DNA from 2 places in the Microbacterium sp. P5_E9 genome. Region 2 is predicted to be linked to the other one. Evidence: predicted binding sites of a transcription regulator. Region 2 holds the regulator's gene; the other holds the start of a gene.

Region 1 (8,140 bases), on a different contig from region 2:
GACCATGGGGACACACGTCACCGGGCATGGCGGCGCCGACGCACACCGAGACGATCGCGTTCCTCAAGGAGACCTTCAGCGGCGCCCCCGCGTCGAGGCCGACGCCAGTGCGCGCGTTCGAGACCGGTGTGTGCGAGTGGCACGACCTCGAGTCCTGGCCGCCGGCGGGGTCAGCCGCTCAAGAGTGGCATCTCGGGTCAGGCGGCACAATGTCGACCGAGGCCACGACCGGCGGTGTGACCACCTACACCTACGACCCCGATGACGCGACGCCTGCCGTCGGCGGACCCAGCCTGCTGCCGAAGACCGAGCCGGTCGACAACCGCGCGCATGAGGCGCGGACCGATCTCGCCGTCTTCCGCAGTGCGACGCTCACAGCTCCGCTCGAGATCGCCGGACAGCCGATCGCCCGCATCCGGTTCCGCTCCTCGGCGCCGAGCTACGACGTCTTCGTCCGGATCACCGATGTCCACCCGGACGGCACGTCGATGACCGTGTGCGACGGCATCCGTCGCATCGGGGCGATCGGCACGGTCGACAGCGATCCACTGCCGGACGCCGAGGGCTTCCGCGAGGTCGAGGTGGGGCTGTGGCCTGCCTTCCATCGCTTCGCCGCCGGGCATTCGGTCGGCATCCAGGTCTCCTCCGGCGCCCACCCGCGCTATGCGCGCAACCCCGGCTCCGCCGAGGCCGCGTTCGATGCTGCCGCGACGCAGGTCGCGGTGCAGGAGATCTCGCACGAGGGGCCCGACGCCTCGCGAATCGAGCTGCCGGTGTGGGTCCGATGAACGGCGCACCGGTTCCGGGCCTCGAGCACGCCTTCGATGTGGAGGTCGTGCTCGCTGCGCTGGAGGATCACGGCGAGACCCGTCGGGGACACCGACGCGTCGTGCCGATCGTGGGCGGGTCGGTCAGCGGGCTGTTCGACGCCGAGATCCTGGCCGGGGGAGCCGATTGGCAGATCGTGCGCCCCGACGGGACGATCGAGGTCGACGCGCGGTACACCGCGAAGACGGCGGATGGTGCGCACATCCTGATCCACGCGACGGGCGTCCGCAGCGGTCCGCCCGCGGTGCTGGAGGCGCTGCTGCGCGGCGAGCCGGTCGATCCCTCGGCCTACTACTTCCGCACGGTGGTGACGCTCGAGGCAGGGGCCTCGGAGCACGCCGACCTGCAGCGCGCGATCTTCGTCGCGTCGGCGGTTCGCGCGGCCGACCGGGTCACGTACTCGGCGTACCGCGTCACGTAGTCGCGCGGGCGAGGCGCGGCAAGCTCTCAGCTCCATTTGTTTGTGGTCTGACCACATGCGACAATGGAGCTGAGGAGGTCGAGCATGCGCACGATCGAGGAGACACTGCAGGTTCAGGCCGATGCGGCCGTCCACAAGGCGCACGGTGTGCGCGAACCCTTGCGGTTCACCATCTCGGGCATGCTCGGCGGAGCGTACATCGGTGTCGCCGTCGTCCTGATGCTCAACGTCGCCGGCCCGCTCATCGCCGCCGGGACCGGCATGGGCAAGCTCGTGAGCGGACTCGTCTTCGGCGTCGCGCTGACGCTCGTCGTGTTCGCCGGGGCAGAGCTCGTCACCTCGTCGATGATGACTCTCACGCAGGGCGTGCTCATGCGGGTGGTCAGGCCAGGGCCGGCCGCAGGCGCGCTGTCGTTCACGTTCCTGGCCAATCTCCTCGGCGCAGCCGTCTTCGGCACCCTCGTCGCGGTGTCGGGCGTCCTGCACTCCAACCCCGCCGCCGGCGAGATGCTCTCGGACATGCTCGCCGGGAAGGCGTCCGAAGAACCACTCCAGCTCTTCGTCCGCGGCATCCTGTGCAACATGCTCGTCTGCCTCGCCATCTGGATGTGCGCGCGGCTGAAGAGCGATGTGGCCAAGCTCGTCGTGATCTTCTGGGCGCTGCTCGCGTTCATCGCCTCCGGGTTCGAGCACGTCGTCGCGAACATGACGACCTACACCCTGGGCCTCATGATGGGCGATCCGAACGCGACCTGGGCGCTCTTCGGCAGCAACATCCTCTGGGTGGGTCTCGGCAATCTCGTCGGTGGAGCGATCATCGTCGGCGTCGGCTACTGGATCATCGGCGGCTCGCCGCGCGCGATCGCGCAGACGGAGCAGACGGATGCCGCGGTCGGCGTCGTGGGCTCGCCCGCGCCTGAGCAGCTCACGGTGGTCGTGCCGTCCGACCGCGTCGCGACGGGAACCATCCGGGTGCGCACCGCCACCCGCGGTCCGAGCGGACGACGGGTCGCCCCAGCGCGCAACCAGCGCTGAGGCGCATTGGCGGCGGCCCGCGCAGAGTGCTCGGGGAGTAGCGTTGAGCGGCGGCATCCGTCCTCCTGCGGGTGCGGCATCCGTCACCTCGCCCCCCGGAGGTCGGTCATGAGACTCGTCCAGATCGCCCAGCACGCCGATGATCTCGAGCGCGCGGCCGCGTTCTATTCGAGGCTGCTGCACGCCAAGCCCACCGGACTCTTCGATCCGCCCGGACTGCTCTTCTTCGATCTCGAGGGGGTGCGGCTGCTGCTCGATCGCAATGCCCCCACGGCGCTCATCTATCTGCACGTCGACAACGTGCATGAGGCGATCGAGCGCCTCGATAGGCTCGCCGAGATCATCTCGCACCCGCACGTGATCTTCACCCACGAGGACGACCGCCTCGGACCGGCCGGACACGAGGAGTGGCAGGCGTTCATCCGGGACTCCGAGGGCAACACCGTCGGGCTCGTGGCCTTCCAGCGGGCCTGAGCCTTGCCGGGTGCCGGCCGTTCCGACCCCCGCCGCGCGGCGGGGCGTAGCCTGGGGCGATGAGCGCCTACGTCTCGGCGTTCGAGCTGTTCTCCATCGGAGTAGGACCCTCGAGCTCCCACACGGTCGGACCCATGCGGGCCGGCCGCGACTTCGCCGACCGCCTGCGCTCGGACCGTCTGCTCGACCGCGTGGCGCGCGTTAGCTGCATCCTCTATGGCTCGCTCGGCGCGACCGGCATCGGGCACGGCACCCCCGACGCCGTCGTCGCGGGGCTGCAGGGCCTGGATCCCCGCACGGTGGATCCGGATGCCGTGCGCCGGGCATGGACCGACTGGCCCGAGGGCCGCGCGCTGCTGCTGGACGGCACGCACCCCGTCCCCTTCTCGAAGGAGGGCGTCACCTTTCTACCGCGCACCCGGCTGCCGGGGCACCCGAATGCGATGACGCTCAGTGCGCTCGACGAGGCCGATGCCGTGCTCGCCGAGGAGACCTACTACTCCGTCGGCGGGGGATTCATCCGGCGCGACGGCGAGCCCCAGCGGGTCGCGGCGCGCCCCTTCCCGCTCGACTACGACAATGCCGCGGAACTTCTTGCCGCGTGCGACGAGCGCGGTCTGACGATCGCCGAGGCCGCCCGGATCAACGAGCAGGCGTTGCGCTCCGACGAGCAGATCGCGGCGGGCCTCGATGCGATCTGGGACGCCATGACGAGCTGCATCGAGGCCGGCCTGCGCGCGGACGGAGTGCTGCCCGGAATGATGCGGGTCAAGCGTCGCGCGGGCGCGATCCGGGCGCAGCTGGAGGATGCCGAGGCCACCGGTCACCGCGAACTCCCGGGGGAGTGGCTCGGCGCGTTCGCGCTCGCCGTCAACGAGGAGAACGCGTCGGGCGGTCGGGTCGTGACCGCCCCCACCAATGGCGCGGCGGGGATCGTGCCGGCCGTGGCGATGTACTGGTGGCGGTACCTCGCCGACTCCGGGCTCGGTGCGGGGAACGCCGTCACCCCCTACGGCGAACTGGTCGGCAGCGCGCTGCTGGGATTCGGCCAGGCGCCGGTCGACGCGCTGGCGGGTTCGACGATCGCCCTGGACGAGGAGCGCATCGCCGAGGCGAACCGCCGCCGCGGCATCCGTCGCTTCCTGCTCACCGCCACCGCCTTCGGCTCGCTGTTCAAGGCGAACGCGTCGATCTCCGGTGCCGAGGGCGGGTGTCAGGCCGAGGTCGGCAGCGCGTGCGCGATGGCGGCGGCGGGGCTCACGGCCGTGATGGGCGGGACGAACCGCCAGATCGAGAACGCGGCCGAGATCGCGATGGAGCACCACCTCGGCCTGACGTGCGACCCGGTCGGCGGGCTGGTGCAGATCCCGTGCATCGAGCGCAACGCGATCGCCGCGTCGACCGCCGTCACGGCGGCTCGCCTCGCCCTGCGCGGCGACGGCAGCCACTACGTGTCGCTCGACGCGGTCGTCGAGACCATGCGGCAGACCGGCATCGACATGTCGACGAAGTACAAGGAGACCAGCGAAGGCGGCCTCGCGGTCAACGTCATCGAGTGCTGAGGATTGCGACGACGGATGCCGCGGCATCCGTCTGCTCCGTCCGCTGGGCCCGCGCCGACTGACCCTCGCGCGGTCGAAACCGCCCCACGCGCCCGAAGAGAACGGCCGCGAACGGCGGTTTGGACAGCGCGAGCAGATAGCCCGGAGCCCGGTGTTCGCCGTGCGCGAATCTCTGGCACTCGGCATGCCAGAGTGCTAATCTGAACGTACTTGAGTCGATAAGGCTCAAGTTTCAGAACGATCAGAAGGAGTGCGATTTCCATGGCCACGAATGACCCGTTCCGCGACCTCGACCGCCTCGCGTCGAGCCTCTTCGACACCCGCCGCGGTCCGCGCCGGATGCCGATGGACCTCTACCGTGACGGCGACCACTACGTGCTGACCGCCGACCTGCCTGGTGTCGACCCGGGCTCGGTCGACATCGACGTGGACGGCCAGCTGCTCACGATCCGGGCCGAGCGCACGCTCACCTCCGGTGACGGGGTGAAGTGGATCACGCGCGAGCGCGAGGGCGCGAGCTTCCTGCGTCAGCTCAGCCTCGGCCAGGGCGTGGACTCAGATCGCATCACGGCGAACTACGCCAACGGCGTGCTCAGCGTCGCGATCCCGGTGAGCGAGAAGGCGAAGCCGCGCAAGATCTCGGTGGCGTCCGACGTGAGCTCCCCGACCATCACGGCCCACGAGAGCACGCACGACACCGCCGACGCGCCGCAGCCCGTCGAGCAGTAATCCGCGGCACACGCACGGAACCGCCCCGCGTCCTCCAAGGACCGGGGCGGTTCCGCGTCTCCGGATCCTCCCGAGCGCCGCGGGATGCCTCGGCTCTAGGCTGAGCCCGTGCCTGAGTACGCCGTCCCCACGCCGCAGCGCCGGCGCGGACGGCCGCGCGGCGGCGAGTCGGGCTCGCGCGAGCGCATCCTCACGGTGGCCGTCGAGGAGTTCGGCGAGCGCGGATACGACGCCACCACGATCCGCGGCATCGCCACCCGGGCCGGGGTCGACCCGGCGCTCGTGCACCACTACTTCGGCACGAAGGCGGATCTCTTCGCCGAGGCGGTCGATGCTCCGATGCGGCCGGATGTCGACATCCCGGCTCTGCTCGCCGGCCCGCGCGACGAGCTCGGCGCCCGCATCGCGCGCTACGTGTTCGAGGCCTGGGAGAAGCCCGACGTGCGCAAGCGCGGGGTGGTGCTGCTCCGCGCCGGGATCGGCAACCGGCTCGCGACGCCGCTGCTTGCAGCGTTCCTCTCCCGCGAGCTCCTCGGCCGCATCGCCGCCGACCTCGACCACCCGGATGCCGAGCTGCGGGCGAGCCTGGTCGCCTCGCAGATCGCCGGCATGCTGCTCGCCCGGCATGTGCTGAAGCTTCCCGCCGCGGCCGCGGCATCCGTCGACGATCTCGTCGCGTGGGTCGGCCCGAACCTGCAGCACTATCTGACCGGAGACCGGCCCCCCGCCGGGTGAGAGGAGAACCTATGACGTTCCAGGCATATCTCGACAACATCGAGGACAAGACCGGGCTCACCCCCCGCCAGTTCATCGACCTCGCCACCGCGAAGGGCTTCGGCCCCGGCACGAAGGCCGGCGAGATCGTCACCTGGCTCGCCGAGGACTACGGGCTCGGCCGGGGCCACGCCATGGCACTGGTGCACGTGATCACGAAGGGCCCCAAGATCAACGTCAAGCACGTCGATTCGGGAGGAACCCACAGCGATCCGTCCGACACGCTCTGGCTCGACGGCAAGGCCACGAACCCTGCACCCTAGGCGCGCGGGCGGCTCTTGACCGCGCTCAGCGCGAAGAGCATAATTCACCGCGTGATGAATAAATCGCGATCCCGCCTCGCCGCCGGATCATGAGCGTCGACGTCCGCAACGCGGTCGAGATCCGCGGACTCCGCGTGCGCCGAGGAAAAACCGATGTGTTCGACGGCATCGATCTCGACATCCCGCGCGGTCAAATCACCGGGCTGATGGGACCGTCCGGCTGCGGCAAGACCACGCTCATGCGCTCCATCGTCGGTGTGCAGGTGGTGGCGGGCGGCACGGTCACGGTGCTCGGCGATCCCGCCGGCACCCAATCCCAGCGCCGGAGGGTCGCCTACGACACGCAGGCGGCGTCGGTCTACGGCGACCTCACGATCCAGCAGAACCTCGCGTACTTCGCCCGGCTGATCGGCGCGCCGCGGTCCGATGTCGACCGGGTCATCGAGCAGGTCGGTCTCGCCGATCAGGCGCGGCAGACCATCGACTCCCTGAGCGGCGGGCAGGAGAGCCGCGTCTCGCTCGCGGTCGCGATGCTCGGCGAGCCCGAACTCCTCGTGCTCGACGAGCCGACCGTGGGCCTCGACCCGGTGCTGCGCAACGAGCTGTGGGGGCTGTTCCGGGGGCTCGCAGACCAGGGCGCGACCCTCATCGTCAGCAGCCACGTCATGGATGAGGCGCTCCGCTGCGACCGACTCATCCTCATGCGGGCCGGCCGCATCATCGCCGACACGACTCCCGATGGGCTGCTCGCCGACACGGGTCAGAAGGATCCGGATGCGGCGTTCCTCACGCTCATCGAACGGGACGTGACATCCGGCTCGGCGGTGGGGCCGGCGCCCGACCATCCACTCACGCGCCGCGAGGCGCGTGGGGAGGCGGAGAAGTGAACGGGGTCCGCACCGTCGCCACCGCCGGTCGCGTGCTGCGCCAGCTGAGCCACGACCCCCGGTCGATCGCCCTCATGCTCGTCGCCCCGAGCCTGCTGGTCGGCCTGTTCGCCTGGCTGTTCAGCGACCAGGAGGGAGTGTTCGACACCTACGGCCCGCCGATCCTGGCGCTGTTCCCGTTCATCATCATGTTCCTGATCACCTCGATCACCACGTTGCGCGAGCGCCGCTCGGGCACGCTCGAGCGGCTGATGACGACGCCGCTCGGCAAGGGCGACTTCATCCTCGGCTACGGCTTGGCGTTCGGTCTCATGGCGATGCTGCAGGCGATCGTCACGGTGTCGTTCGCGGTCTGGGTCTGCGGGCTCGAGACCGACGGTCCGGTCTGGCAGCTGGGGCTCGTCGCAGTGACGGATGCCGTGCTCGGCATGGCTCTCGGACTCCTGGCGAGCGCGTTCGCGCGCACGGAGTTCCAGGCGGTGCAGTTCATGCCGCTGATCGTTTTCCCGCAGATCCTGCTCGGCGGACTGTTCATGCCCCGCGAGGACATGCCCGACGCGCTCTACGCGATCTCGAAGGTGCTCCCGCTCAGCTACGCGATCGACGCGATCAACGCTGTGACGGCCGGGGACGAGGGCTGGGACGTCTACGGCCCGCTGCTCGTCATCCTCGGATTCCTCGTCGGGGCCCTCGTGCTCGCCTCGCTCACCCTCCGCCGCCGCACGCCGTAGTCAGGGCGTTTCGTCTCGCTTCGCGGTTCCTGAGTAGGCCCGCTAGCGCCGTATCGAAGGGCGCTCAACGACCGGCGTGGGACGGGACGGATGCTGCGGTCTCAAAGATGCGGAAGCGCGGGTCCGTGTCGTCGCATTTCTGAGACCGGAGCGCTCAGCGGCGTGCGCCGGGATCCTCGGACGGATGCTGCGGTCTCAAAGATGCGGAAGCACAGGCCTGTGTCGTGGCATTTGTGAGACCGCCGGGCTCGGCGACCGGATCGGGTCCGCTCAGCAGTCCGGCTTCGGGGTGCGCAGCTTCGCCGTGAGCTCGCGCAGCGCGGAGAGCTCGGAGTCGGTGAGCACCGACATCCGGTCCGCGATCGCACTGCCGTGCTTCAGTGCGAGCACGCGGAACGCCGCCGCGCCCTCGTCGGTGGCGTGCACCAGGGCCCCG
Region 2 (8,140 bases):
TCAGCTCCTCCCAATGCCCGATCGTCATGCGTGCGCGCGCCATGGCTGAACTCTAGAGCCGGTGGCACATCGGCGGGATGAGCATCGCCGCCGCTCGCCCGGATGGCGGGAGGACACAGCCCTCCCGGCCGGCAACCGCCGGTGGCAGGATGAGCACCATGTCGGACGCAACGCTCGCAGAGACCTGGACCCGCCCCGCCACCATCCCGGAGCTCATGGCGAAAGGCCGAGACGCGCGACGGGGGGTCGCGCGCAGCACGCTCTCCCGGCTCACGCCCGGTGACCGTGATCCGCTCGGCATCCTCGACGCGCAGAATGCCCTGCGCCAGCCCGACCTGGTCCCGCTGCGGATCGAGCGGATGTCGGCGAGCCCGTTCGCGTTCTATCGGGGCACTGCAGCGATCCAGGCGGCCGACCTCGCGCGCGAGCCGCACAGCGGGATCCTCGTCGCCTCGTGCGGGGATGCGCACGTGTCCAACTTCGGCTTCTACGCCTCGCCGCAGAGGACGCTGATGTTCGACCTGAACGACTTCGACGAGTCCGCCTGGGCGCCGTGGGAGTGGGACCTCAAGCGCCTGATCGCCAGCGTCGTGATCGGCGGACAGGCCACCGACCGCGCGCACGTCGTCGTGCAGGACGCCGCACTGTCCGCGATCCACACGTACGCCCGCTCGATGGCCGTGAACGCGGAGCGCAGCCCGGTGTCGCGCTACTTCGAGCACTTCGACGCCGAAGCCGGCATCGCCTCCATGGACAAGGCCTCCAAGGGAACGATGCGCGCGGCGATCAAGGACGCGGAGAAGCGCACCGGTGATCGCGCCGCCCGCAAGCTCACCACGGCCGGCCCGGACGGCCGGCTCACCTTCGTCGAGCAGCCCCCCACCCTGACCCACACCGATGCAGAGGTCGAGTCGCGTCTCGCGGAGAACTTCCGGCGGTACGCGGCATCCGCCAGCGTCGACATCAGGGTCGTCCTGACCCAGTACACCGTCTCGGATATCGCCCGACGCGTCGTCGGTGTCGGCAGCGTTGGGACGCTGTGCACGCTCATCGTGCTGCAGGACAGCATCGGCAACGCCCTGCTGCTGCAGGGCAAGCAGGCCGAGCGCAGCGTGCTGGAGCAGTACGGCGGGATCGAGCAGCCGCCCACGGTCGCCGACTACATCGCCGAGAACGGGCAGGGCGGCCGGGTGGTCGGCATGCAGCGGATTCTGCAGGCCGTGTCCGACCCGTTCCTCGGGCACCTGCGCGCCTACGCCGGCGACTTCTATGTGCGGCAGTTCCACGACATGAAGGGCGGCGTCGAGATCGAGACGCTCGACGACTCGGCCTTCCAGCGCTACGCCGAATCATGCGCGGCGGTGCTCGCGCGGGCGCACGCGCAGTCGCCTGCGGCCGCCGAGGTCGCCGGCTACATCGGCAACGGCCGGGTCGTCGGCGAATCCATTCTGGAATGGGCATATGCCTACGCGGCGCTCTCGCGCACCGACTACGACGCGTTCGTGGCGGCGAATCCGCCGAAGTCCTGAGCTGACGGGATGCCTCGGCCCGAGGCATCCTTCGCGCTCAGGCGCCGTCGTCCGTCTCGCCTGCTTCGGCACCGGGTGCCGCAGCCTCGGACTCGCCCGCCTCGAGCGGTGCCCGCGGACGCCAGAGCACGAGTTCGGTCGCGCGGCGCACCCGCATGCCGTTGCGGAGCGTGACGACCGAGCCGGTGGCCCCGGCGGCGAACACGCGCGCGCCGGGCCGGCGATCGAGCTCGGTGCGCACCCGGTCTTCGAGGTCGCGCACCCGGAGGTGAAGCTCGCGCACCCGGTCTTCGAGCTCGAGGATCCGGGCGATGGCGGGCAGCCCCATGCCGTCCGAGGACATCTGGGCCACCTCGCGGAGCTGCTGCACGTGGCGCAGCGAGTACCGCCGCGACCCGCCCTGGGTGCGGGCGGGCACGACGAGTCCCAGCCGGTCGTACTGCCGCAGCGTCTGCGGGTGCATGCCGGAGAGTTCAGCGGCGACGGCGATCGCGAGGATCGGGGAATCCTCGTCGATGTCTTCGATGCCCATCCGCCATCACCTCCCTGTCATCGGTCGCACTCGGCCGGAGCGCTCAGCCCTTCGCCTTGGCCACGATATCGGCGCGGGGGTTCTCCTTCGGCTCCACCTCGCGGAACCTCTCCAGCGCCTCCCGCGCGGCGTCGTCGAGGTGCGACGGCACCGCGATCTGCACCTCGGCGAGGAGGTCTCCGGTGCCTTTGGGGCTCTCCACCCCGCGGCCCTTGACCCGCAGTACGCGCCCGGAGGGCGTGCCGGGTGCGACGCGGAGCTTCACCGGCTCGCCGCCGAGCGTGGGCACCTCGATCGTCGCGCCGAAGACCGCCTCGGTGTAGGTGATCGGCACGGTGAGACGCAGATTCAGCCCCTCCCGGGTGAAGACCGGGTGCGGACGCACGGTGACGGAGACCACGACATCGCCGTGCTCGCCGCCGTCGATCGATGCGCGGCCGCGGCCGCGCAGGCGGATCTTCTGCCCATCGGCGACGCCGGCCGGGATCTTTACCTTGAACGGCTTGCCATCGTCGCCCTGCAGCGTGATCGTCTCGCCCTTGGTCGCCGTGACGAAGTCCATCGTCGTGCGAGCGGTCACGTCCGCACCTCTGGTCGGCCCACCCGCACCGCGGAAGCCGCCGCTGGGCTGGCCGAACCGGCCCGAGCCGAACCCGCGATTGGCCTGCTGCTCGTTGAACATCCGGAAGATGTCCTCGAAGTCCTCAGGGTTCGGGTTGCGGCTCCCGCCGCGTCCCTGGCCGAACATGCTGAAGACATCCTCGAAGCCGCCGGTGCCCGCGCCGCCCGAGGTGAAGCGGGCGCCGGAGCCCATGGCCCGGATCTGGTCGTACTCCTTGCGCTGCCCGGCATCGGAGAGGACCGAGTACGCCTCGCTGATCTCCTTGAACTTCGCCTCGGCCTTGGCATCACCCTGAGTGGAATCCGGGTGGTACTGACGCGCGAGCTTGCGGTACGTCTTCTTCAGATCAGCTTCGGTGACGTCCTTGGAGACGCCGAGCACGCTGTAGAAGTCCTTATCGAACCAGTCCTGACTGGCCATGGATGCTCCTCCCGAGCGTCACTCGGCGGGCACCGCGACGACGACCTTCGCCGGACGCAGTTCGACCGCACCGAGACGGTAGCCGACCTCGACGACCTCGAGCACCGTGGGCACGGTCACGCCGGGGGTCGGAGCCTGGTAGATCGCCTCGTGCTGCTGCGGGTCGAAGGCCTCGCCGGCCACGCCATGGGTCGACAGGCCCATCTTCTCGGCCAGGCCGCGCACTTTCTCGGCGATGGCGGTGAACGGAGTGCCCTCTTCGAGGTCGCCATGCTTCTCGGCGCGGTCGAGGTCATCGAGCACGGGCAGGAGCCCCTTGGCGGCCGCACCCTGGGCGCGTTCGATCTCGATCTCCCGCTGCTCCTCGGTGCGCCGGCGGTAGTTGGCATACTCCGCCTGCAGTCGCTTGAGATCGTGCACCAGGGAGAGCTCGTGCGGGGAGGCTACCGCCTCCGCGGCCTCCGCCGCGGCGGCAGCCGCAGCGTCGGGCGACTGCGCTGCGCCGAGGATGTCCTCGATCGTCAGTTCGTCCTCGGCGGCGGCGTCATCCCCGGCGGCGGGGCCGGAGGCGCCGGCGGACGCCGGCACCTCCTCGCCCTGCTCAGCGGACTCGTCCGCGGGACTCTCGTCGCCGACGGGCGGCTCCTCGGGCCCTTCGAAGTCCTTCTTGCTCATCGCCTACTTCTTCTCGTCTTCGTCGTCCACGACCTCGGCGTCGACGACGTCCTCGTCAGAGGAGGCCGCACCGGCGTCGCCCTCGGGCGCCTCGGCCGAGGCATCCGACTGCTCCTGCTGAGCCTGCGAAGCCTGCGCGGACGCGTAGATGGCCTCGCCGATCTTGCCCTGGCTCGCGTTGAGCTTCTCGAAGGCCGCCTTCACCGCGTCGTCGTCCTCGCCGGCGAGCGCCGACTTGAGCGCGTCGACATCGCCCTGCACCTCGGTCTTGACCTCGGCGGGCAGCTTGTCGTCGTTCTCCTTGAGGAGCTTGTCGATCGAGTAGGAGAGCGTCTCGGCCTGGTTGCGGGTCTCGGCGGACTCACGGCGCTTCTTGTCTTCGGCGGCGTGCTCCTCGGCCTCGCGCACCATGCGCTCGATGTCGTCCTTCGGCAGCGACGAGCCGCCGGTGATCGTCATCGACTGCTCCTTGCCGGTGCCCTTGTCCTTGGCGGACACGTGCACGATGCCGTTCGCGTCGATGTCGAAGGTGACCTCGACCTGCGGGATGCCGCGCGGAGCCGGCGCGATGCCGGTCAGCTCGAACGTGCCGAGGGGCTTGTTGTCACGCGTGAACTCGCGCTCGCCCTGGAAGACCTGGATCGCGACCGACGGCTGGTTGTCGTCGGCGGTCGTGAAGGTCTCGCTGCGCTTGGTCGGGATCGCGGTGTTGCGCTCGATGAGCTTCGTCATGATGCCGCCCTTGGTCTCGATGCCGAGGCTCAGGGGGGTGACGTCGATCAGCAGCACGTCCTTGCGCTCGCCCTTGAGGACGCCGGCCTGGAGCGCGGCGCCGACGGCGACGACCTCATCCGGGTTGACGCCCTTGTTGGGCTCCTTGCCGGTCTCCTTCTTGACGAGCTCGCTCACGGCGGGCATGCGGGTCGAGCCGCCGACCAGCACGACGTGGTCGATGTCGGCGACCTTGATGCCGGCCTCGCGGATGACATCCTCGAACGGCTTCTTGGTGCGGTCGAGGAGGTCCTTGGTGAGGTCCTCGAACTTCGCGCGCGTCAGCGTCTCAGACAGCGAAACGGGGCCGCTCTCGGTGAGCGAGAGGTACGGCAGGTTGATGCTCGCCGACATGGAGCTCGAGAGCTCCTTCTTCGCCTGCTCGGACGCCTCCTTGAGGCGCTGCAGCGCGATCTTGTCCTTGGAGACGTCGACGCCGGTGGTGTCCTTGAACTGCTTGATCAGGTACTCCACGACCCGCTGGTCCCAGTCGTCGCCGCCGAGGCGGTTGTCGCCCGCGGTCGAGCGCACCTGGATGGTCGAGAAGTCGTCGTCCTTGCCCACCTCGAGCAGGGACACGTCGAACGTGCCGCCACCGAGGTCGAAGACGAGGATGAGCTCGTCCTCCTTGCCGCGGTCGAGGCCGTACGCGAGGGCGGCGGCGGTCGGCTCGTTGATGATGCGCAGGACGTTCAGGCCCGCGACCTCGCCGGCCTCCTTGGTGGCCTGACGCTCGGCGTCGTTGAAGTACGCGGGGACCGTGATGACGGCATCCGTCACCGTGTCGCCCAGGTACTGCTCGGCGTCGTTCTTGAGCTTGCCGAGGATGCGGGCGGAGATCTCCTGCGGGGTGTACTTCTTGCCGTCGACGTCGAAGGACCACGTGGTGCCCATGTGGCGCTTGACGCTCGCGACGGTGCGGTCGACGTTCGTGACGGCCTGGCGCTTCGCGGTCTCGCCGACGAGCACCTCGCCATCCTTCGTGAACGCGACGACAGAGGGGGTGGTGCGGAAGCCTTCGGCGTTCGCGATCACCTTGGGCTCGCCGCCCTCGAGGACGCTGACGACGGAGTTCGTCGTACCGAGGTCGATTCCAACAGCACGGGCCATGTGTTCTCTCCTTAGTACGGGAAGGGGCGGATGCCTCGACCCGGGGGGTTCCGATGAGTATGTAGGGCGGGTTGAGCCGCGATGACTCAACCTTAGCGAGGGGCCTGCGCGGCGTCAAATACCTTGAGCCGAGACGACTCAACTTCACGGCGCACTGTCAGGTCGATGGCGAAAGCACCGTCGACACGGGCGACCGCGCGGTGCCGCCGTCGCTTCAGAGCTCGATCGGGGCGGAGGCCTCGGGGCCGGGCCGCCCGCCGAGTCGCTCGACGAGGCGCTCCCGCGCACGACCGAGATGCACGGCGAGGAGGGTAGCGGCGGCATCGCCCTCACCCTGTGCGATGAGCTCGAGCAGGCGTTCATGCTCGGCCACGATGGTGCTCGTCGGCAGCAGCGAGGCCCCCTGCACCTGAGACATGCAGAAGACGACTTCCGAAGCGAGCGAGTCGTACACCATGCTCGTCCGGACGCTGGCGAGGGCATCCACCAGGCTCCGGTGGAAGCGCATGTCGGGCTCGACGATCCCCCGCGGCGATGCATCGGCGAGCGCGGCGATCTCGGCGTTCGCGACGCGGGCGGCATCCGGCACCCGTCGATCGGCGGCGAGGCGGCGAAGCACCTCCGATTCGATGATCGCCCGGGTGCGATAGATGTCCCGCGCATCCTCGGGCGTCAGGCGCACGACCCGCGCCGTCTTGTGCGCGCTGCGCTCGAGGAGCCGCTCGCGCACGAGGTTCTCGATGGCGGCCTTCGCGGTCGGCCGAGCCACCTGGTACGAGTCGGCCACCTCGATCTCGGCCAGCGGAGTCTCAGGCTCGAGCTCGCCGGAGAGCACGCGGCGGCGCAGGTCCTCGCTGACGGCGTCGATGATCGAGACGGCGGCGACCTTGGGCATGGGGTCCTCCTGTGATCGCCCCCGATCCTACTGCGCCTGTCTGCCGCGAGCACTTGACATACATGTCTACTTGTCTAACAATGTAGAAGCCAGGTACCACCATGCGACAACGACGCCCATAACAGGTACGACTCGAAGGAGAGTCCCATGTTCCAGCAGATCCTCGACCCGGTGTTCGGGTCACTGCTCCTGTCCGCGCTGGTAGCGGTGATACCCCTCGTGACGCTGTTCATCCTCCTGGGGGTCTTCCGCGTCAAGGCGTGGAAGGCTTCGCTGGTCGGGCTCGCGCTGTCGATTCTGCTCGCGATCGCCGTGTGGCAGATGCCTCCGCTGCAGACCACGAGTGCGGCGCTCGAGGGCGCGCTGTACGGCATCATCCCGATCCTGTGGATCCTCGTGAACGCGCTGTGGGTCTACCGGCTCACGGTCATCACCGGATGGTTCGAGGTGCTCGGCGAGCGGATTCGCGCGATCAGCGACGACCAGCGGATCCTCGCGATCCTCATCGCATTCTGCTTCGGCGCACTTCTCGAGTCGCTCGCCGGCTTCGGGGCTCCCGTCGCGATCTCGATCGCGATGCTCATCGCCGCCGGCATGAAGCCGGTCAAGGCGGCTGTCGTCTCGCTGCTGGCCAACACAGCCCCCGTCGCGTTCGGCGCGATGGCGGCGCCCATCATCGCCCTCTCCGGCGTCACGGGCATCGACATCCACCTGCTCTCCCAGATGGCCGGACGCCAGACGCCGTTCCTCGCGGCGTTCGTGCCGCTCATCCTCGTGTTCATCGTCGACGGGCGGCGCGGCATCCGTCAGACCTGGCCCGTCGCGGTCGTCGCAGGGCTCTCGTTCGCAATCGCGCAGTTCGTCACGTCGAACTTCATCGCCGTGGAGATCACGGATGTCGTCGCCTCGGTCGTCACGGTCATCGCGGTGCTGCTCATGCTCCGTGTTTGGAAGCCCGTCCACACTGTCGCATTCGACCGTGTGGATGAGGGTGAGCCGCACGTCTCGAGCGCCCCGACGGGCGCGGGATCGCCGACGACACTCGTCCAGGTCGCCGAGGCCGTCAAGATCGACCAGCTGCTGTACACGAAGGCGCGGCTCACGTGGAACGCCGTGATGCCGTACGTCGTCATCATCATCGTCTTCTCGATCTCACAGATCCCCGTCGTCAAGCAGTGGATCGCCGAGACGACGACGATCCACTTCCCGTGGCCGGAGCTGTCGATCACGGATGCCGCGGGCAACCCGGTCGGCACCGAGTACAAGCTCAACCTGCTCGGCACCGGAGGCACGCTGCTGCTCATCTCCGGGATCATCGTGGCGATCGCCTACCGCGTCGGGTTCAGCCGCGCTTTCGCCGCCTACGCGGCGACACTCCACCAGCTGCGGTTCACGATCGTCACGGTGACCGGTGTCCTCGCGCTCGCCTACGTCATGAACCTGTCCGGGCAGACCCAGAGCCTCGGCGCGGCGCTCGCCGCCACCGGCGCATTCTTCATCATCCTCTCGCCGGCGATCGGCTGGCTCGGAGTCGCGATCACGGGCTCCGACACCTCGTCGAACGCACTGTTCGGCCTGCTGCAGGC

The links. The regulator HspR, encoded in region 2, represses chaperone genes until heat shock. The targets are predictions, from matches to a motif close to AAGTTGAGTCNNNNNGACTCAACTT.
Region 1: a site for HspR is predicted at 4,528-4,552, ahead of ACXJ3V_RS03750 (Hsp20/alpha crystallin family protein). Genes of this name have one in related genera too.

The regions. Positions count from the first base shown of each region.
Region 1 covers NZ_JBFUMV010000002.1:74,028-82,167, forward strand. Annotated here, with positions in the region: gene ACXJ3V_RS03725 (CocE/NonD family hydrolase) at 1-788, shown strand, start outside; gene ACXJ3V_RS03730 (DUF3237 domain-containing protein) at 785-1,249, shown strand; gene ACXJ3V_RS03735 (formate/nitrite transporter family protein) at 1,334-2,284, shown strand; gene ACXJ3V_RS03740 (VOC family protein) at 2,393-2,758, shown strand; gene ACXJ3V_RS03745 (L-serine ammonia-lyase, iron-sulfur-dependent, subunit alpha) at 2,818-4,320, shown strand; gene ACXJ3V_RS03750 (Hsp20/alpha crystallin family protein) at 4,582-5,049, shown strand; gene ACXJ3V_RS03755 (TetR/AcrR family transcriptional regulator) at 5,158-5,784, shown strand; gene ACXJ3V_RS03760 (DUF4287 domain-containing protein) at 5,796-6,086, shown strand; gene ACXJ3V_RS03765 (ABC transporter ATP-binding protein) at 6,176-6,973, shown strand; gene ACXJ3V_RS03770 (ABC transporter permease) at 6,970-7,704, shown strand; gene ACXJ3V_RS03775 (MarR family winged helix-turn-helix transcriptional regulator) at 7,975-8,140, opposite strand, start outside.
Region 2 covers NZ_JBFUMV010000003.1:203,195-211,334, forward strand. Annotated here, with positions in the region: gene ACXJ3V_RS07190 (potassium channel family protein) at 1-43, opposite strand, end outside; gene ACXJ3V_RS07195 (DUF2252 domain-containing protein) at 159-1,529, shown strand; gene ACXJ3V_RS07200 (heat shock protein transcriptional repressor HspR) at 1,567-2,061, opposite strand; gene ACXJ3V_RS07205 (DnaJ C-terminal domain-containing protein) at 2,105-3,103, opposite strand; gene ACXJ3V_RS07210 (nucleotide exchange factor GrpE) at 3,122-3,778, opposite strand; gene dnaK (molecular chaperone DnaK) at 3,782-5,659, opposite strand; gene ACXJ3V_RS07220 (GntR family transcriptional regulator) at 5,874-6,554, opposite strand; gene ACXJ3V_RS07225 (L-lactate permease) at 6,702-8,140, shown strand, end outside.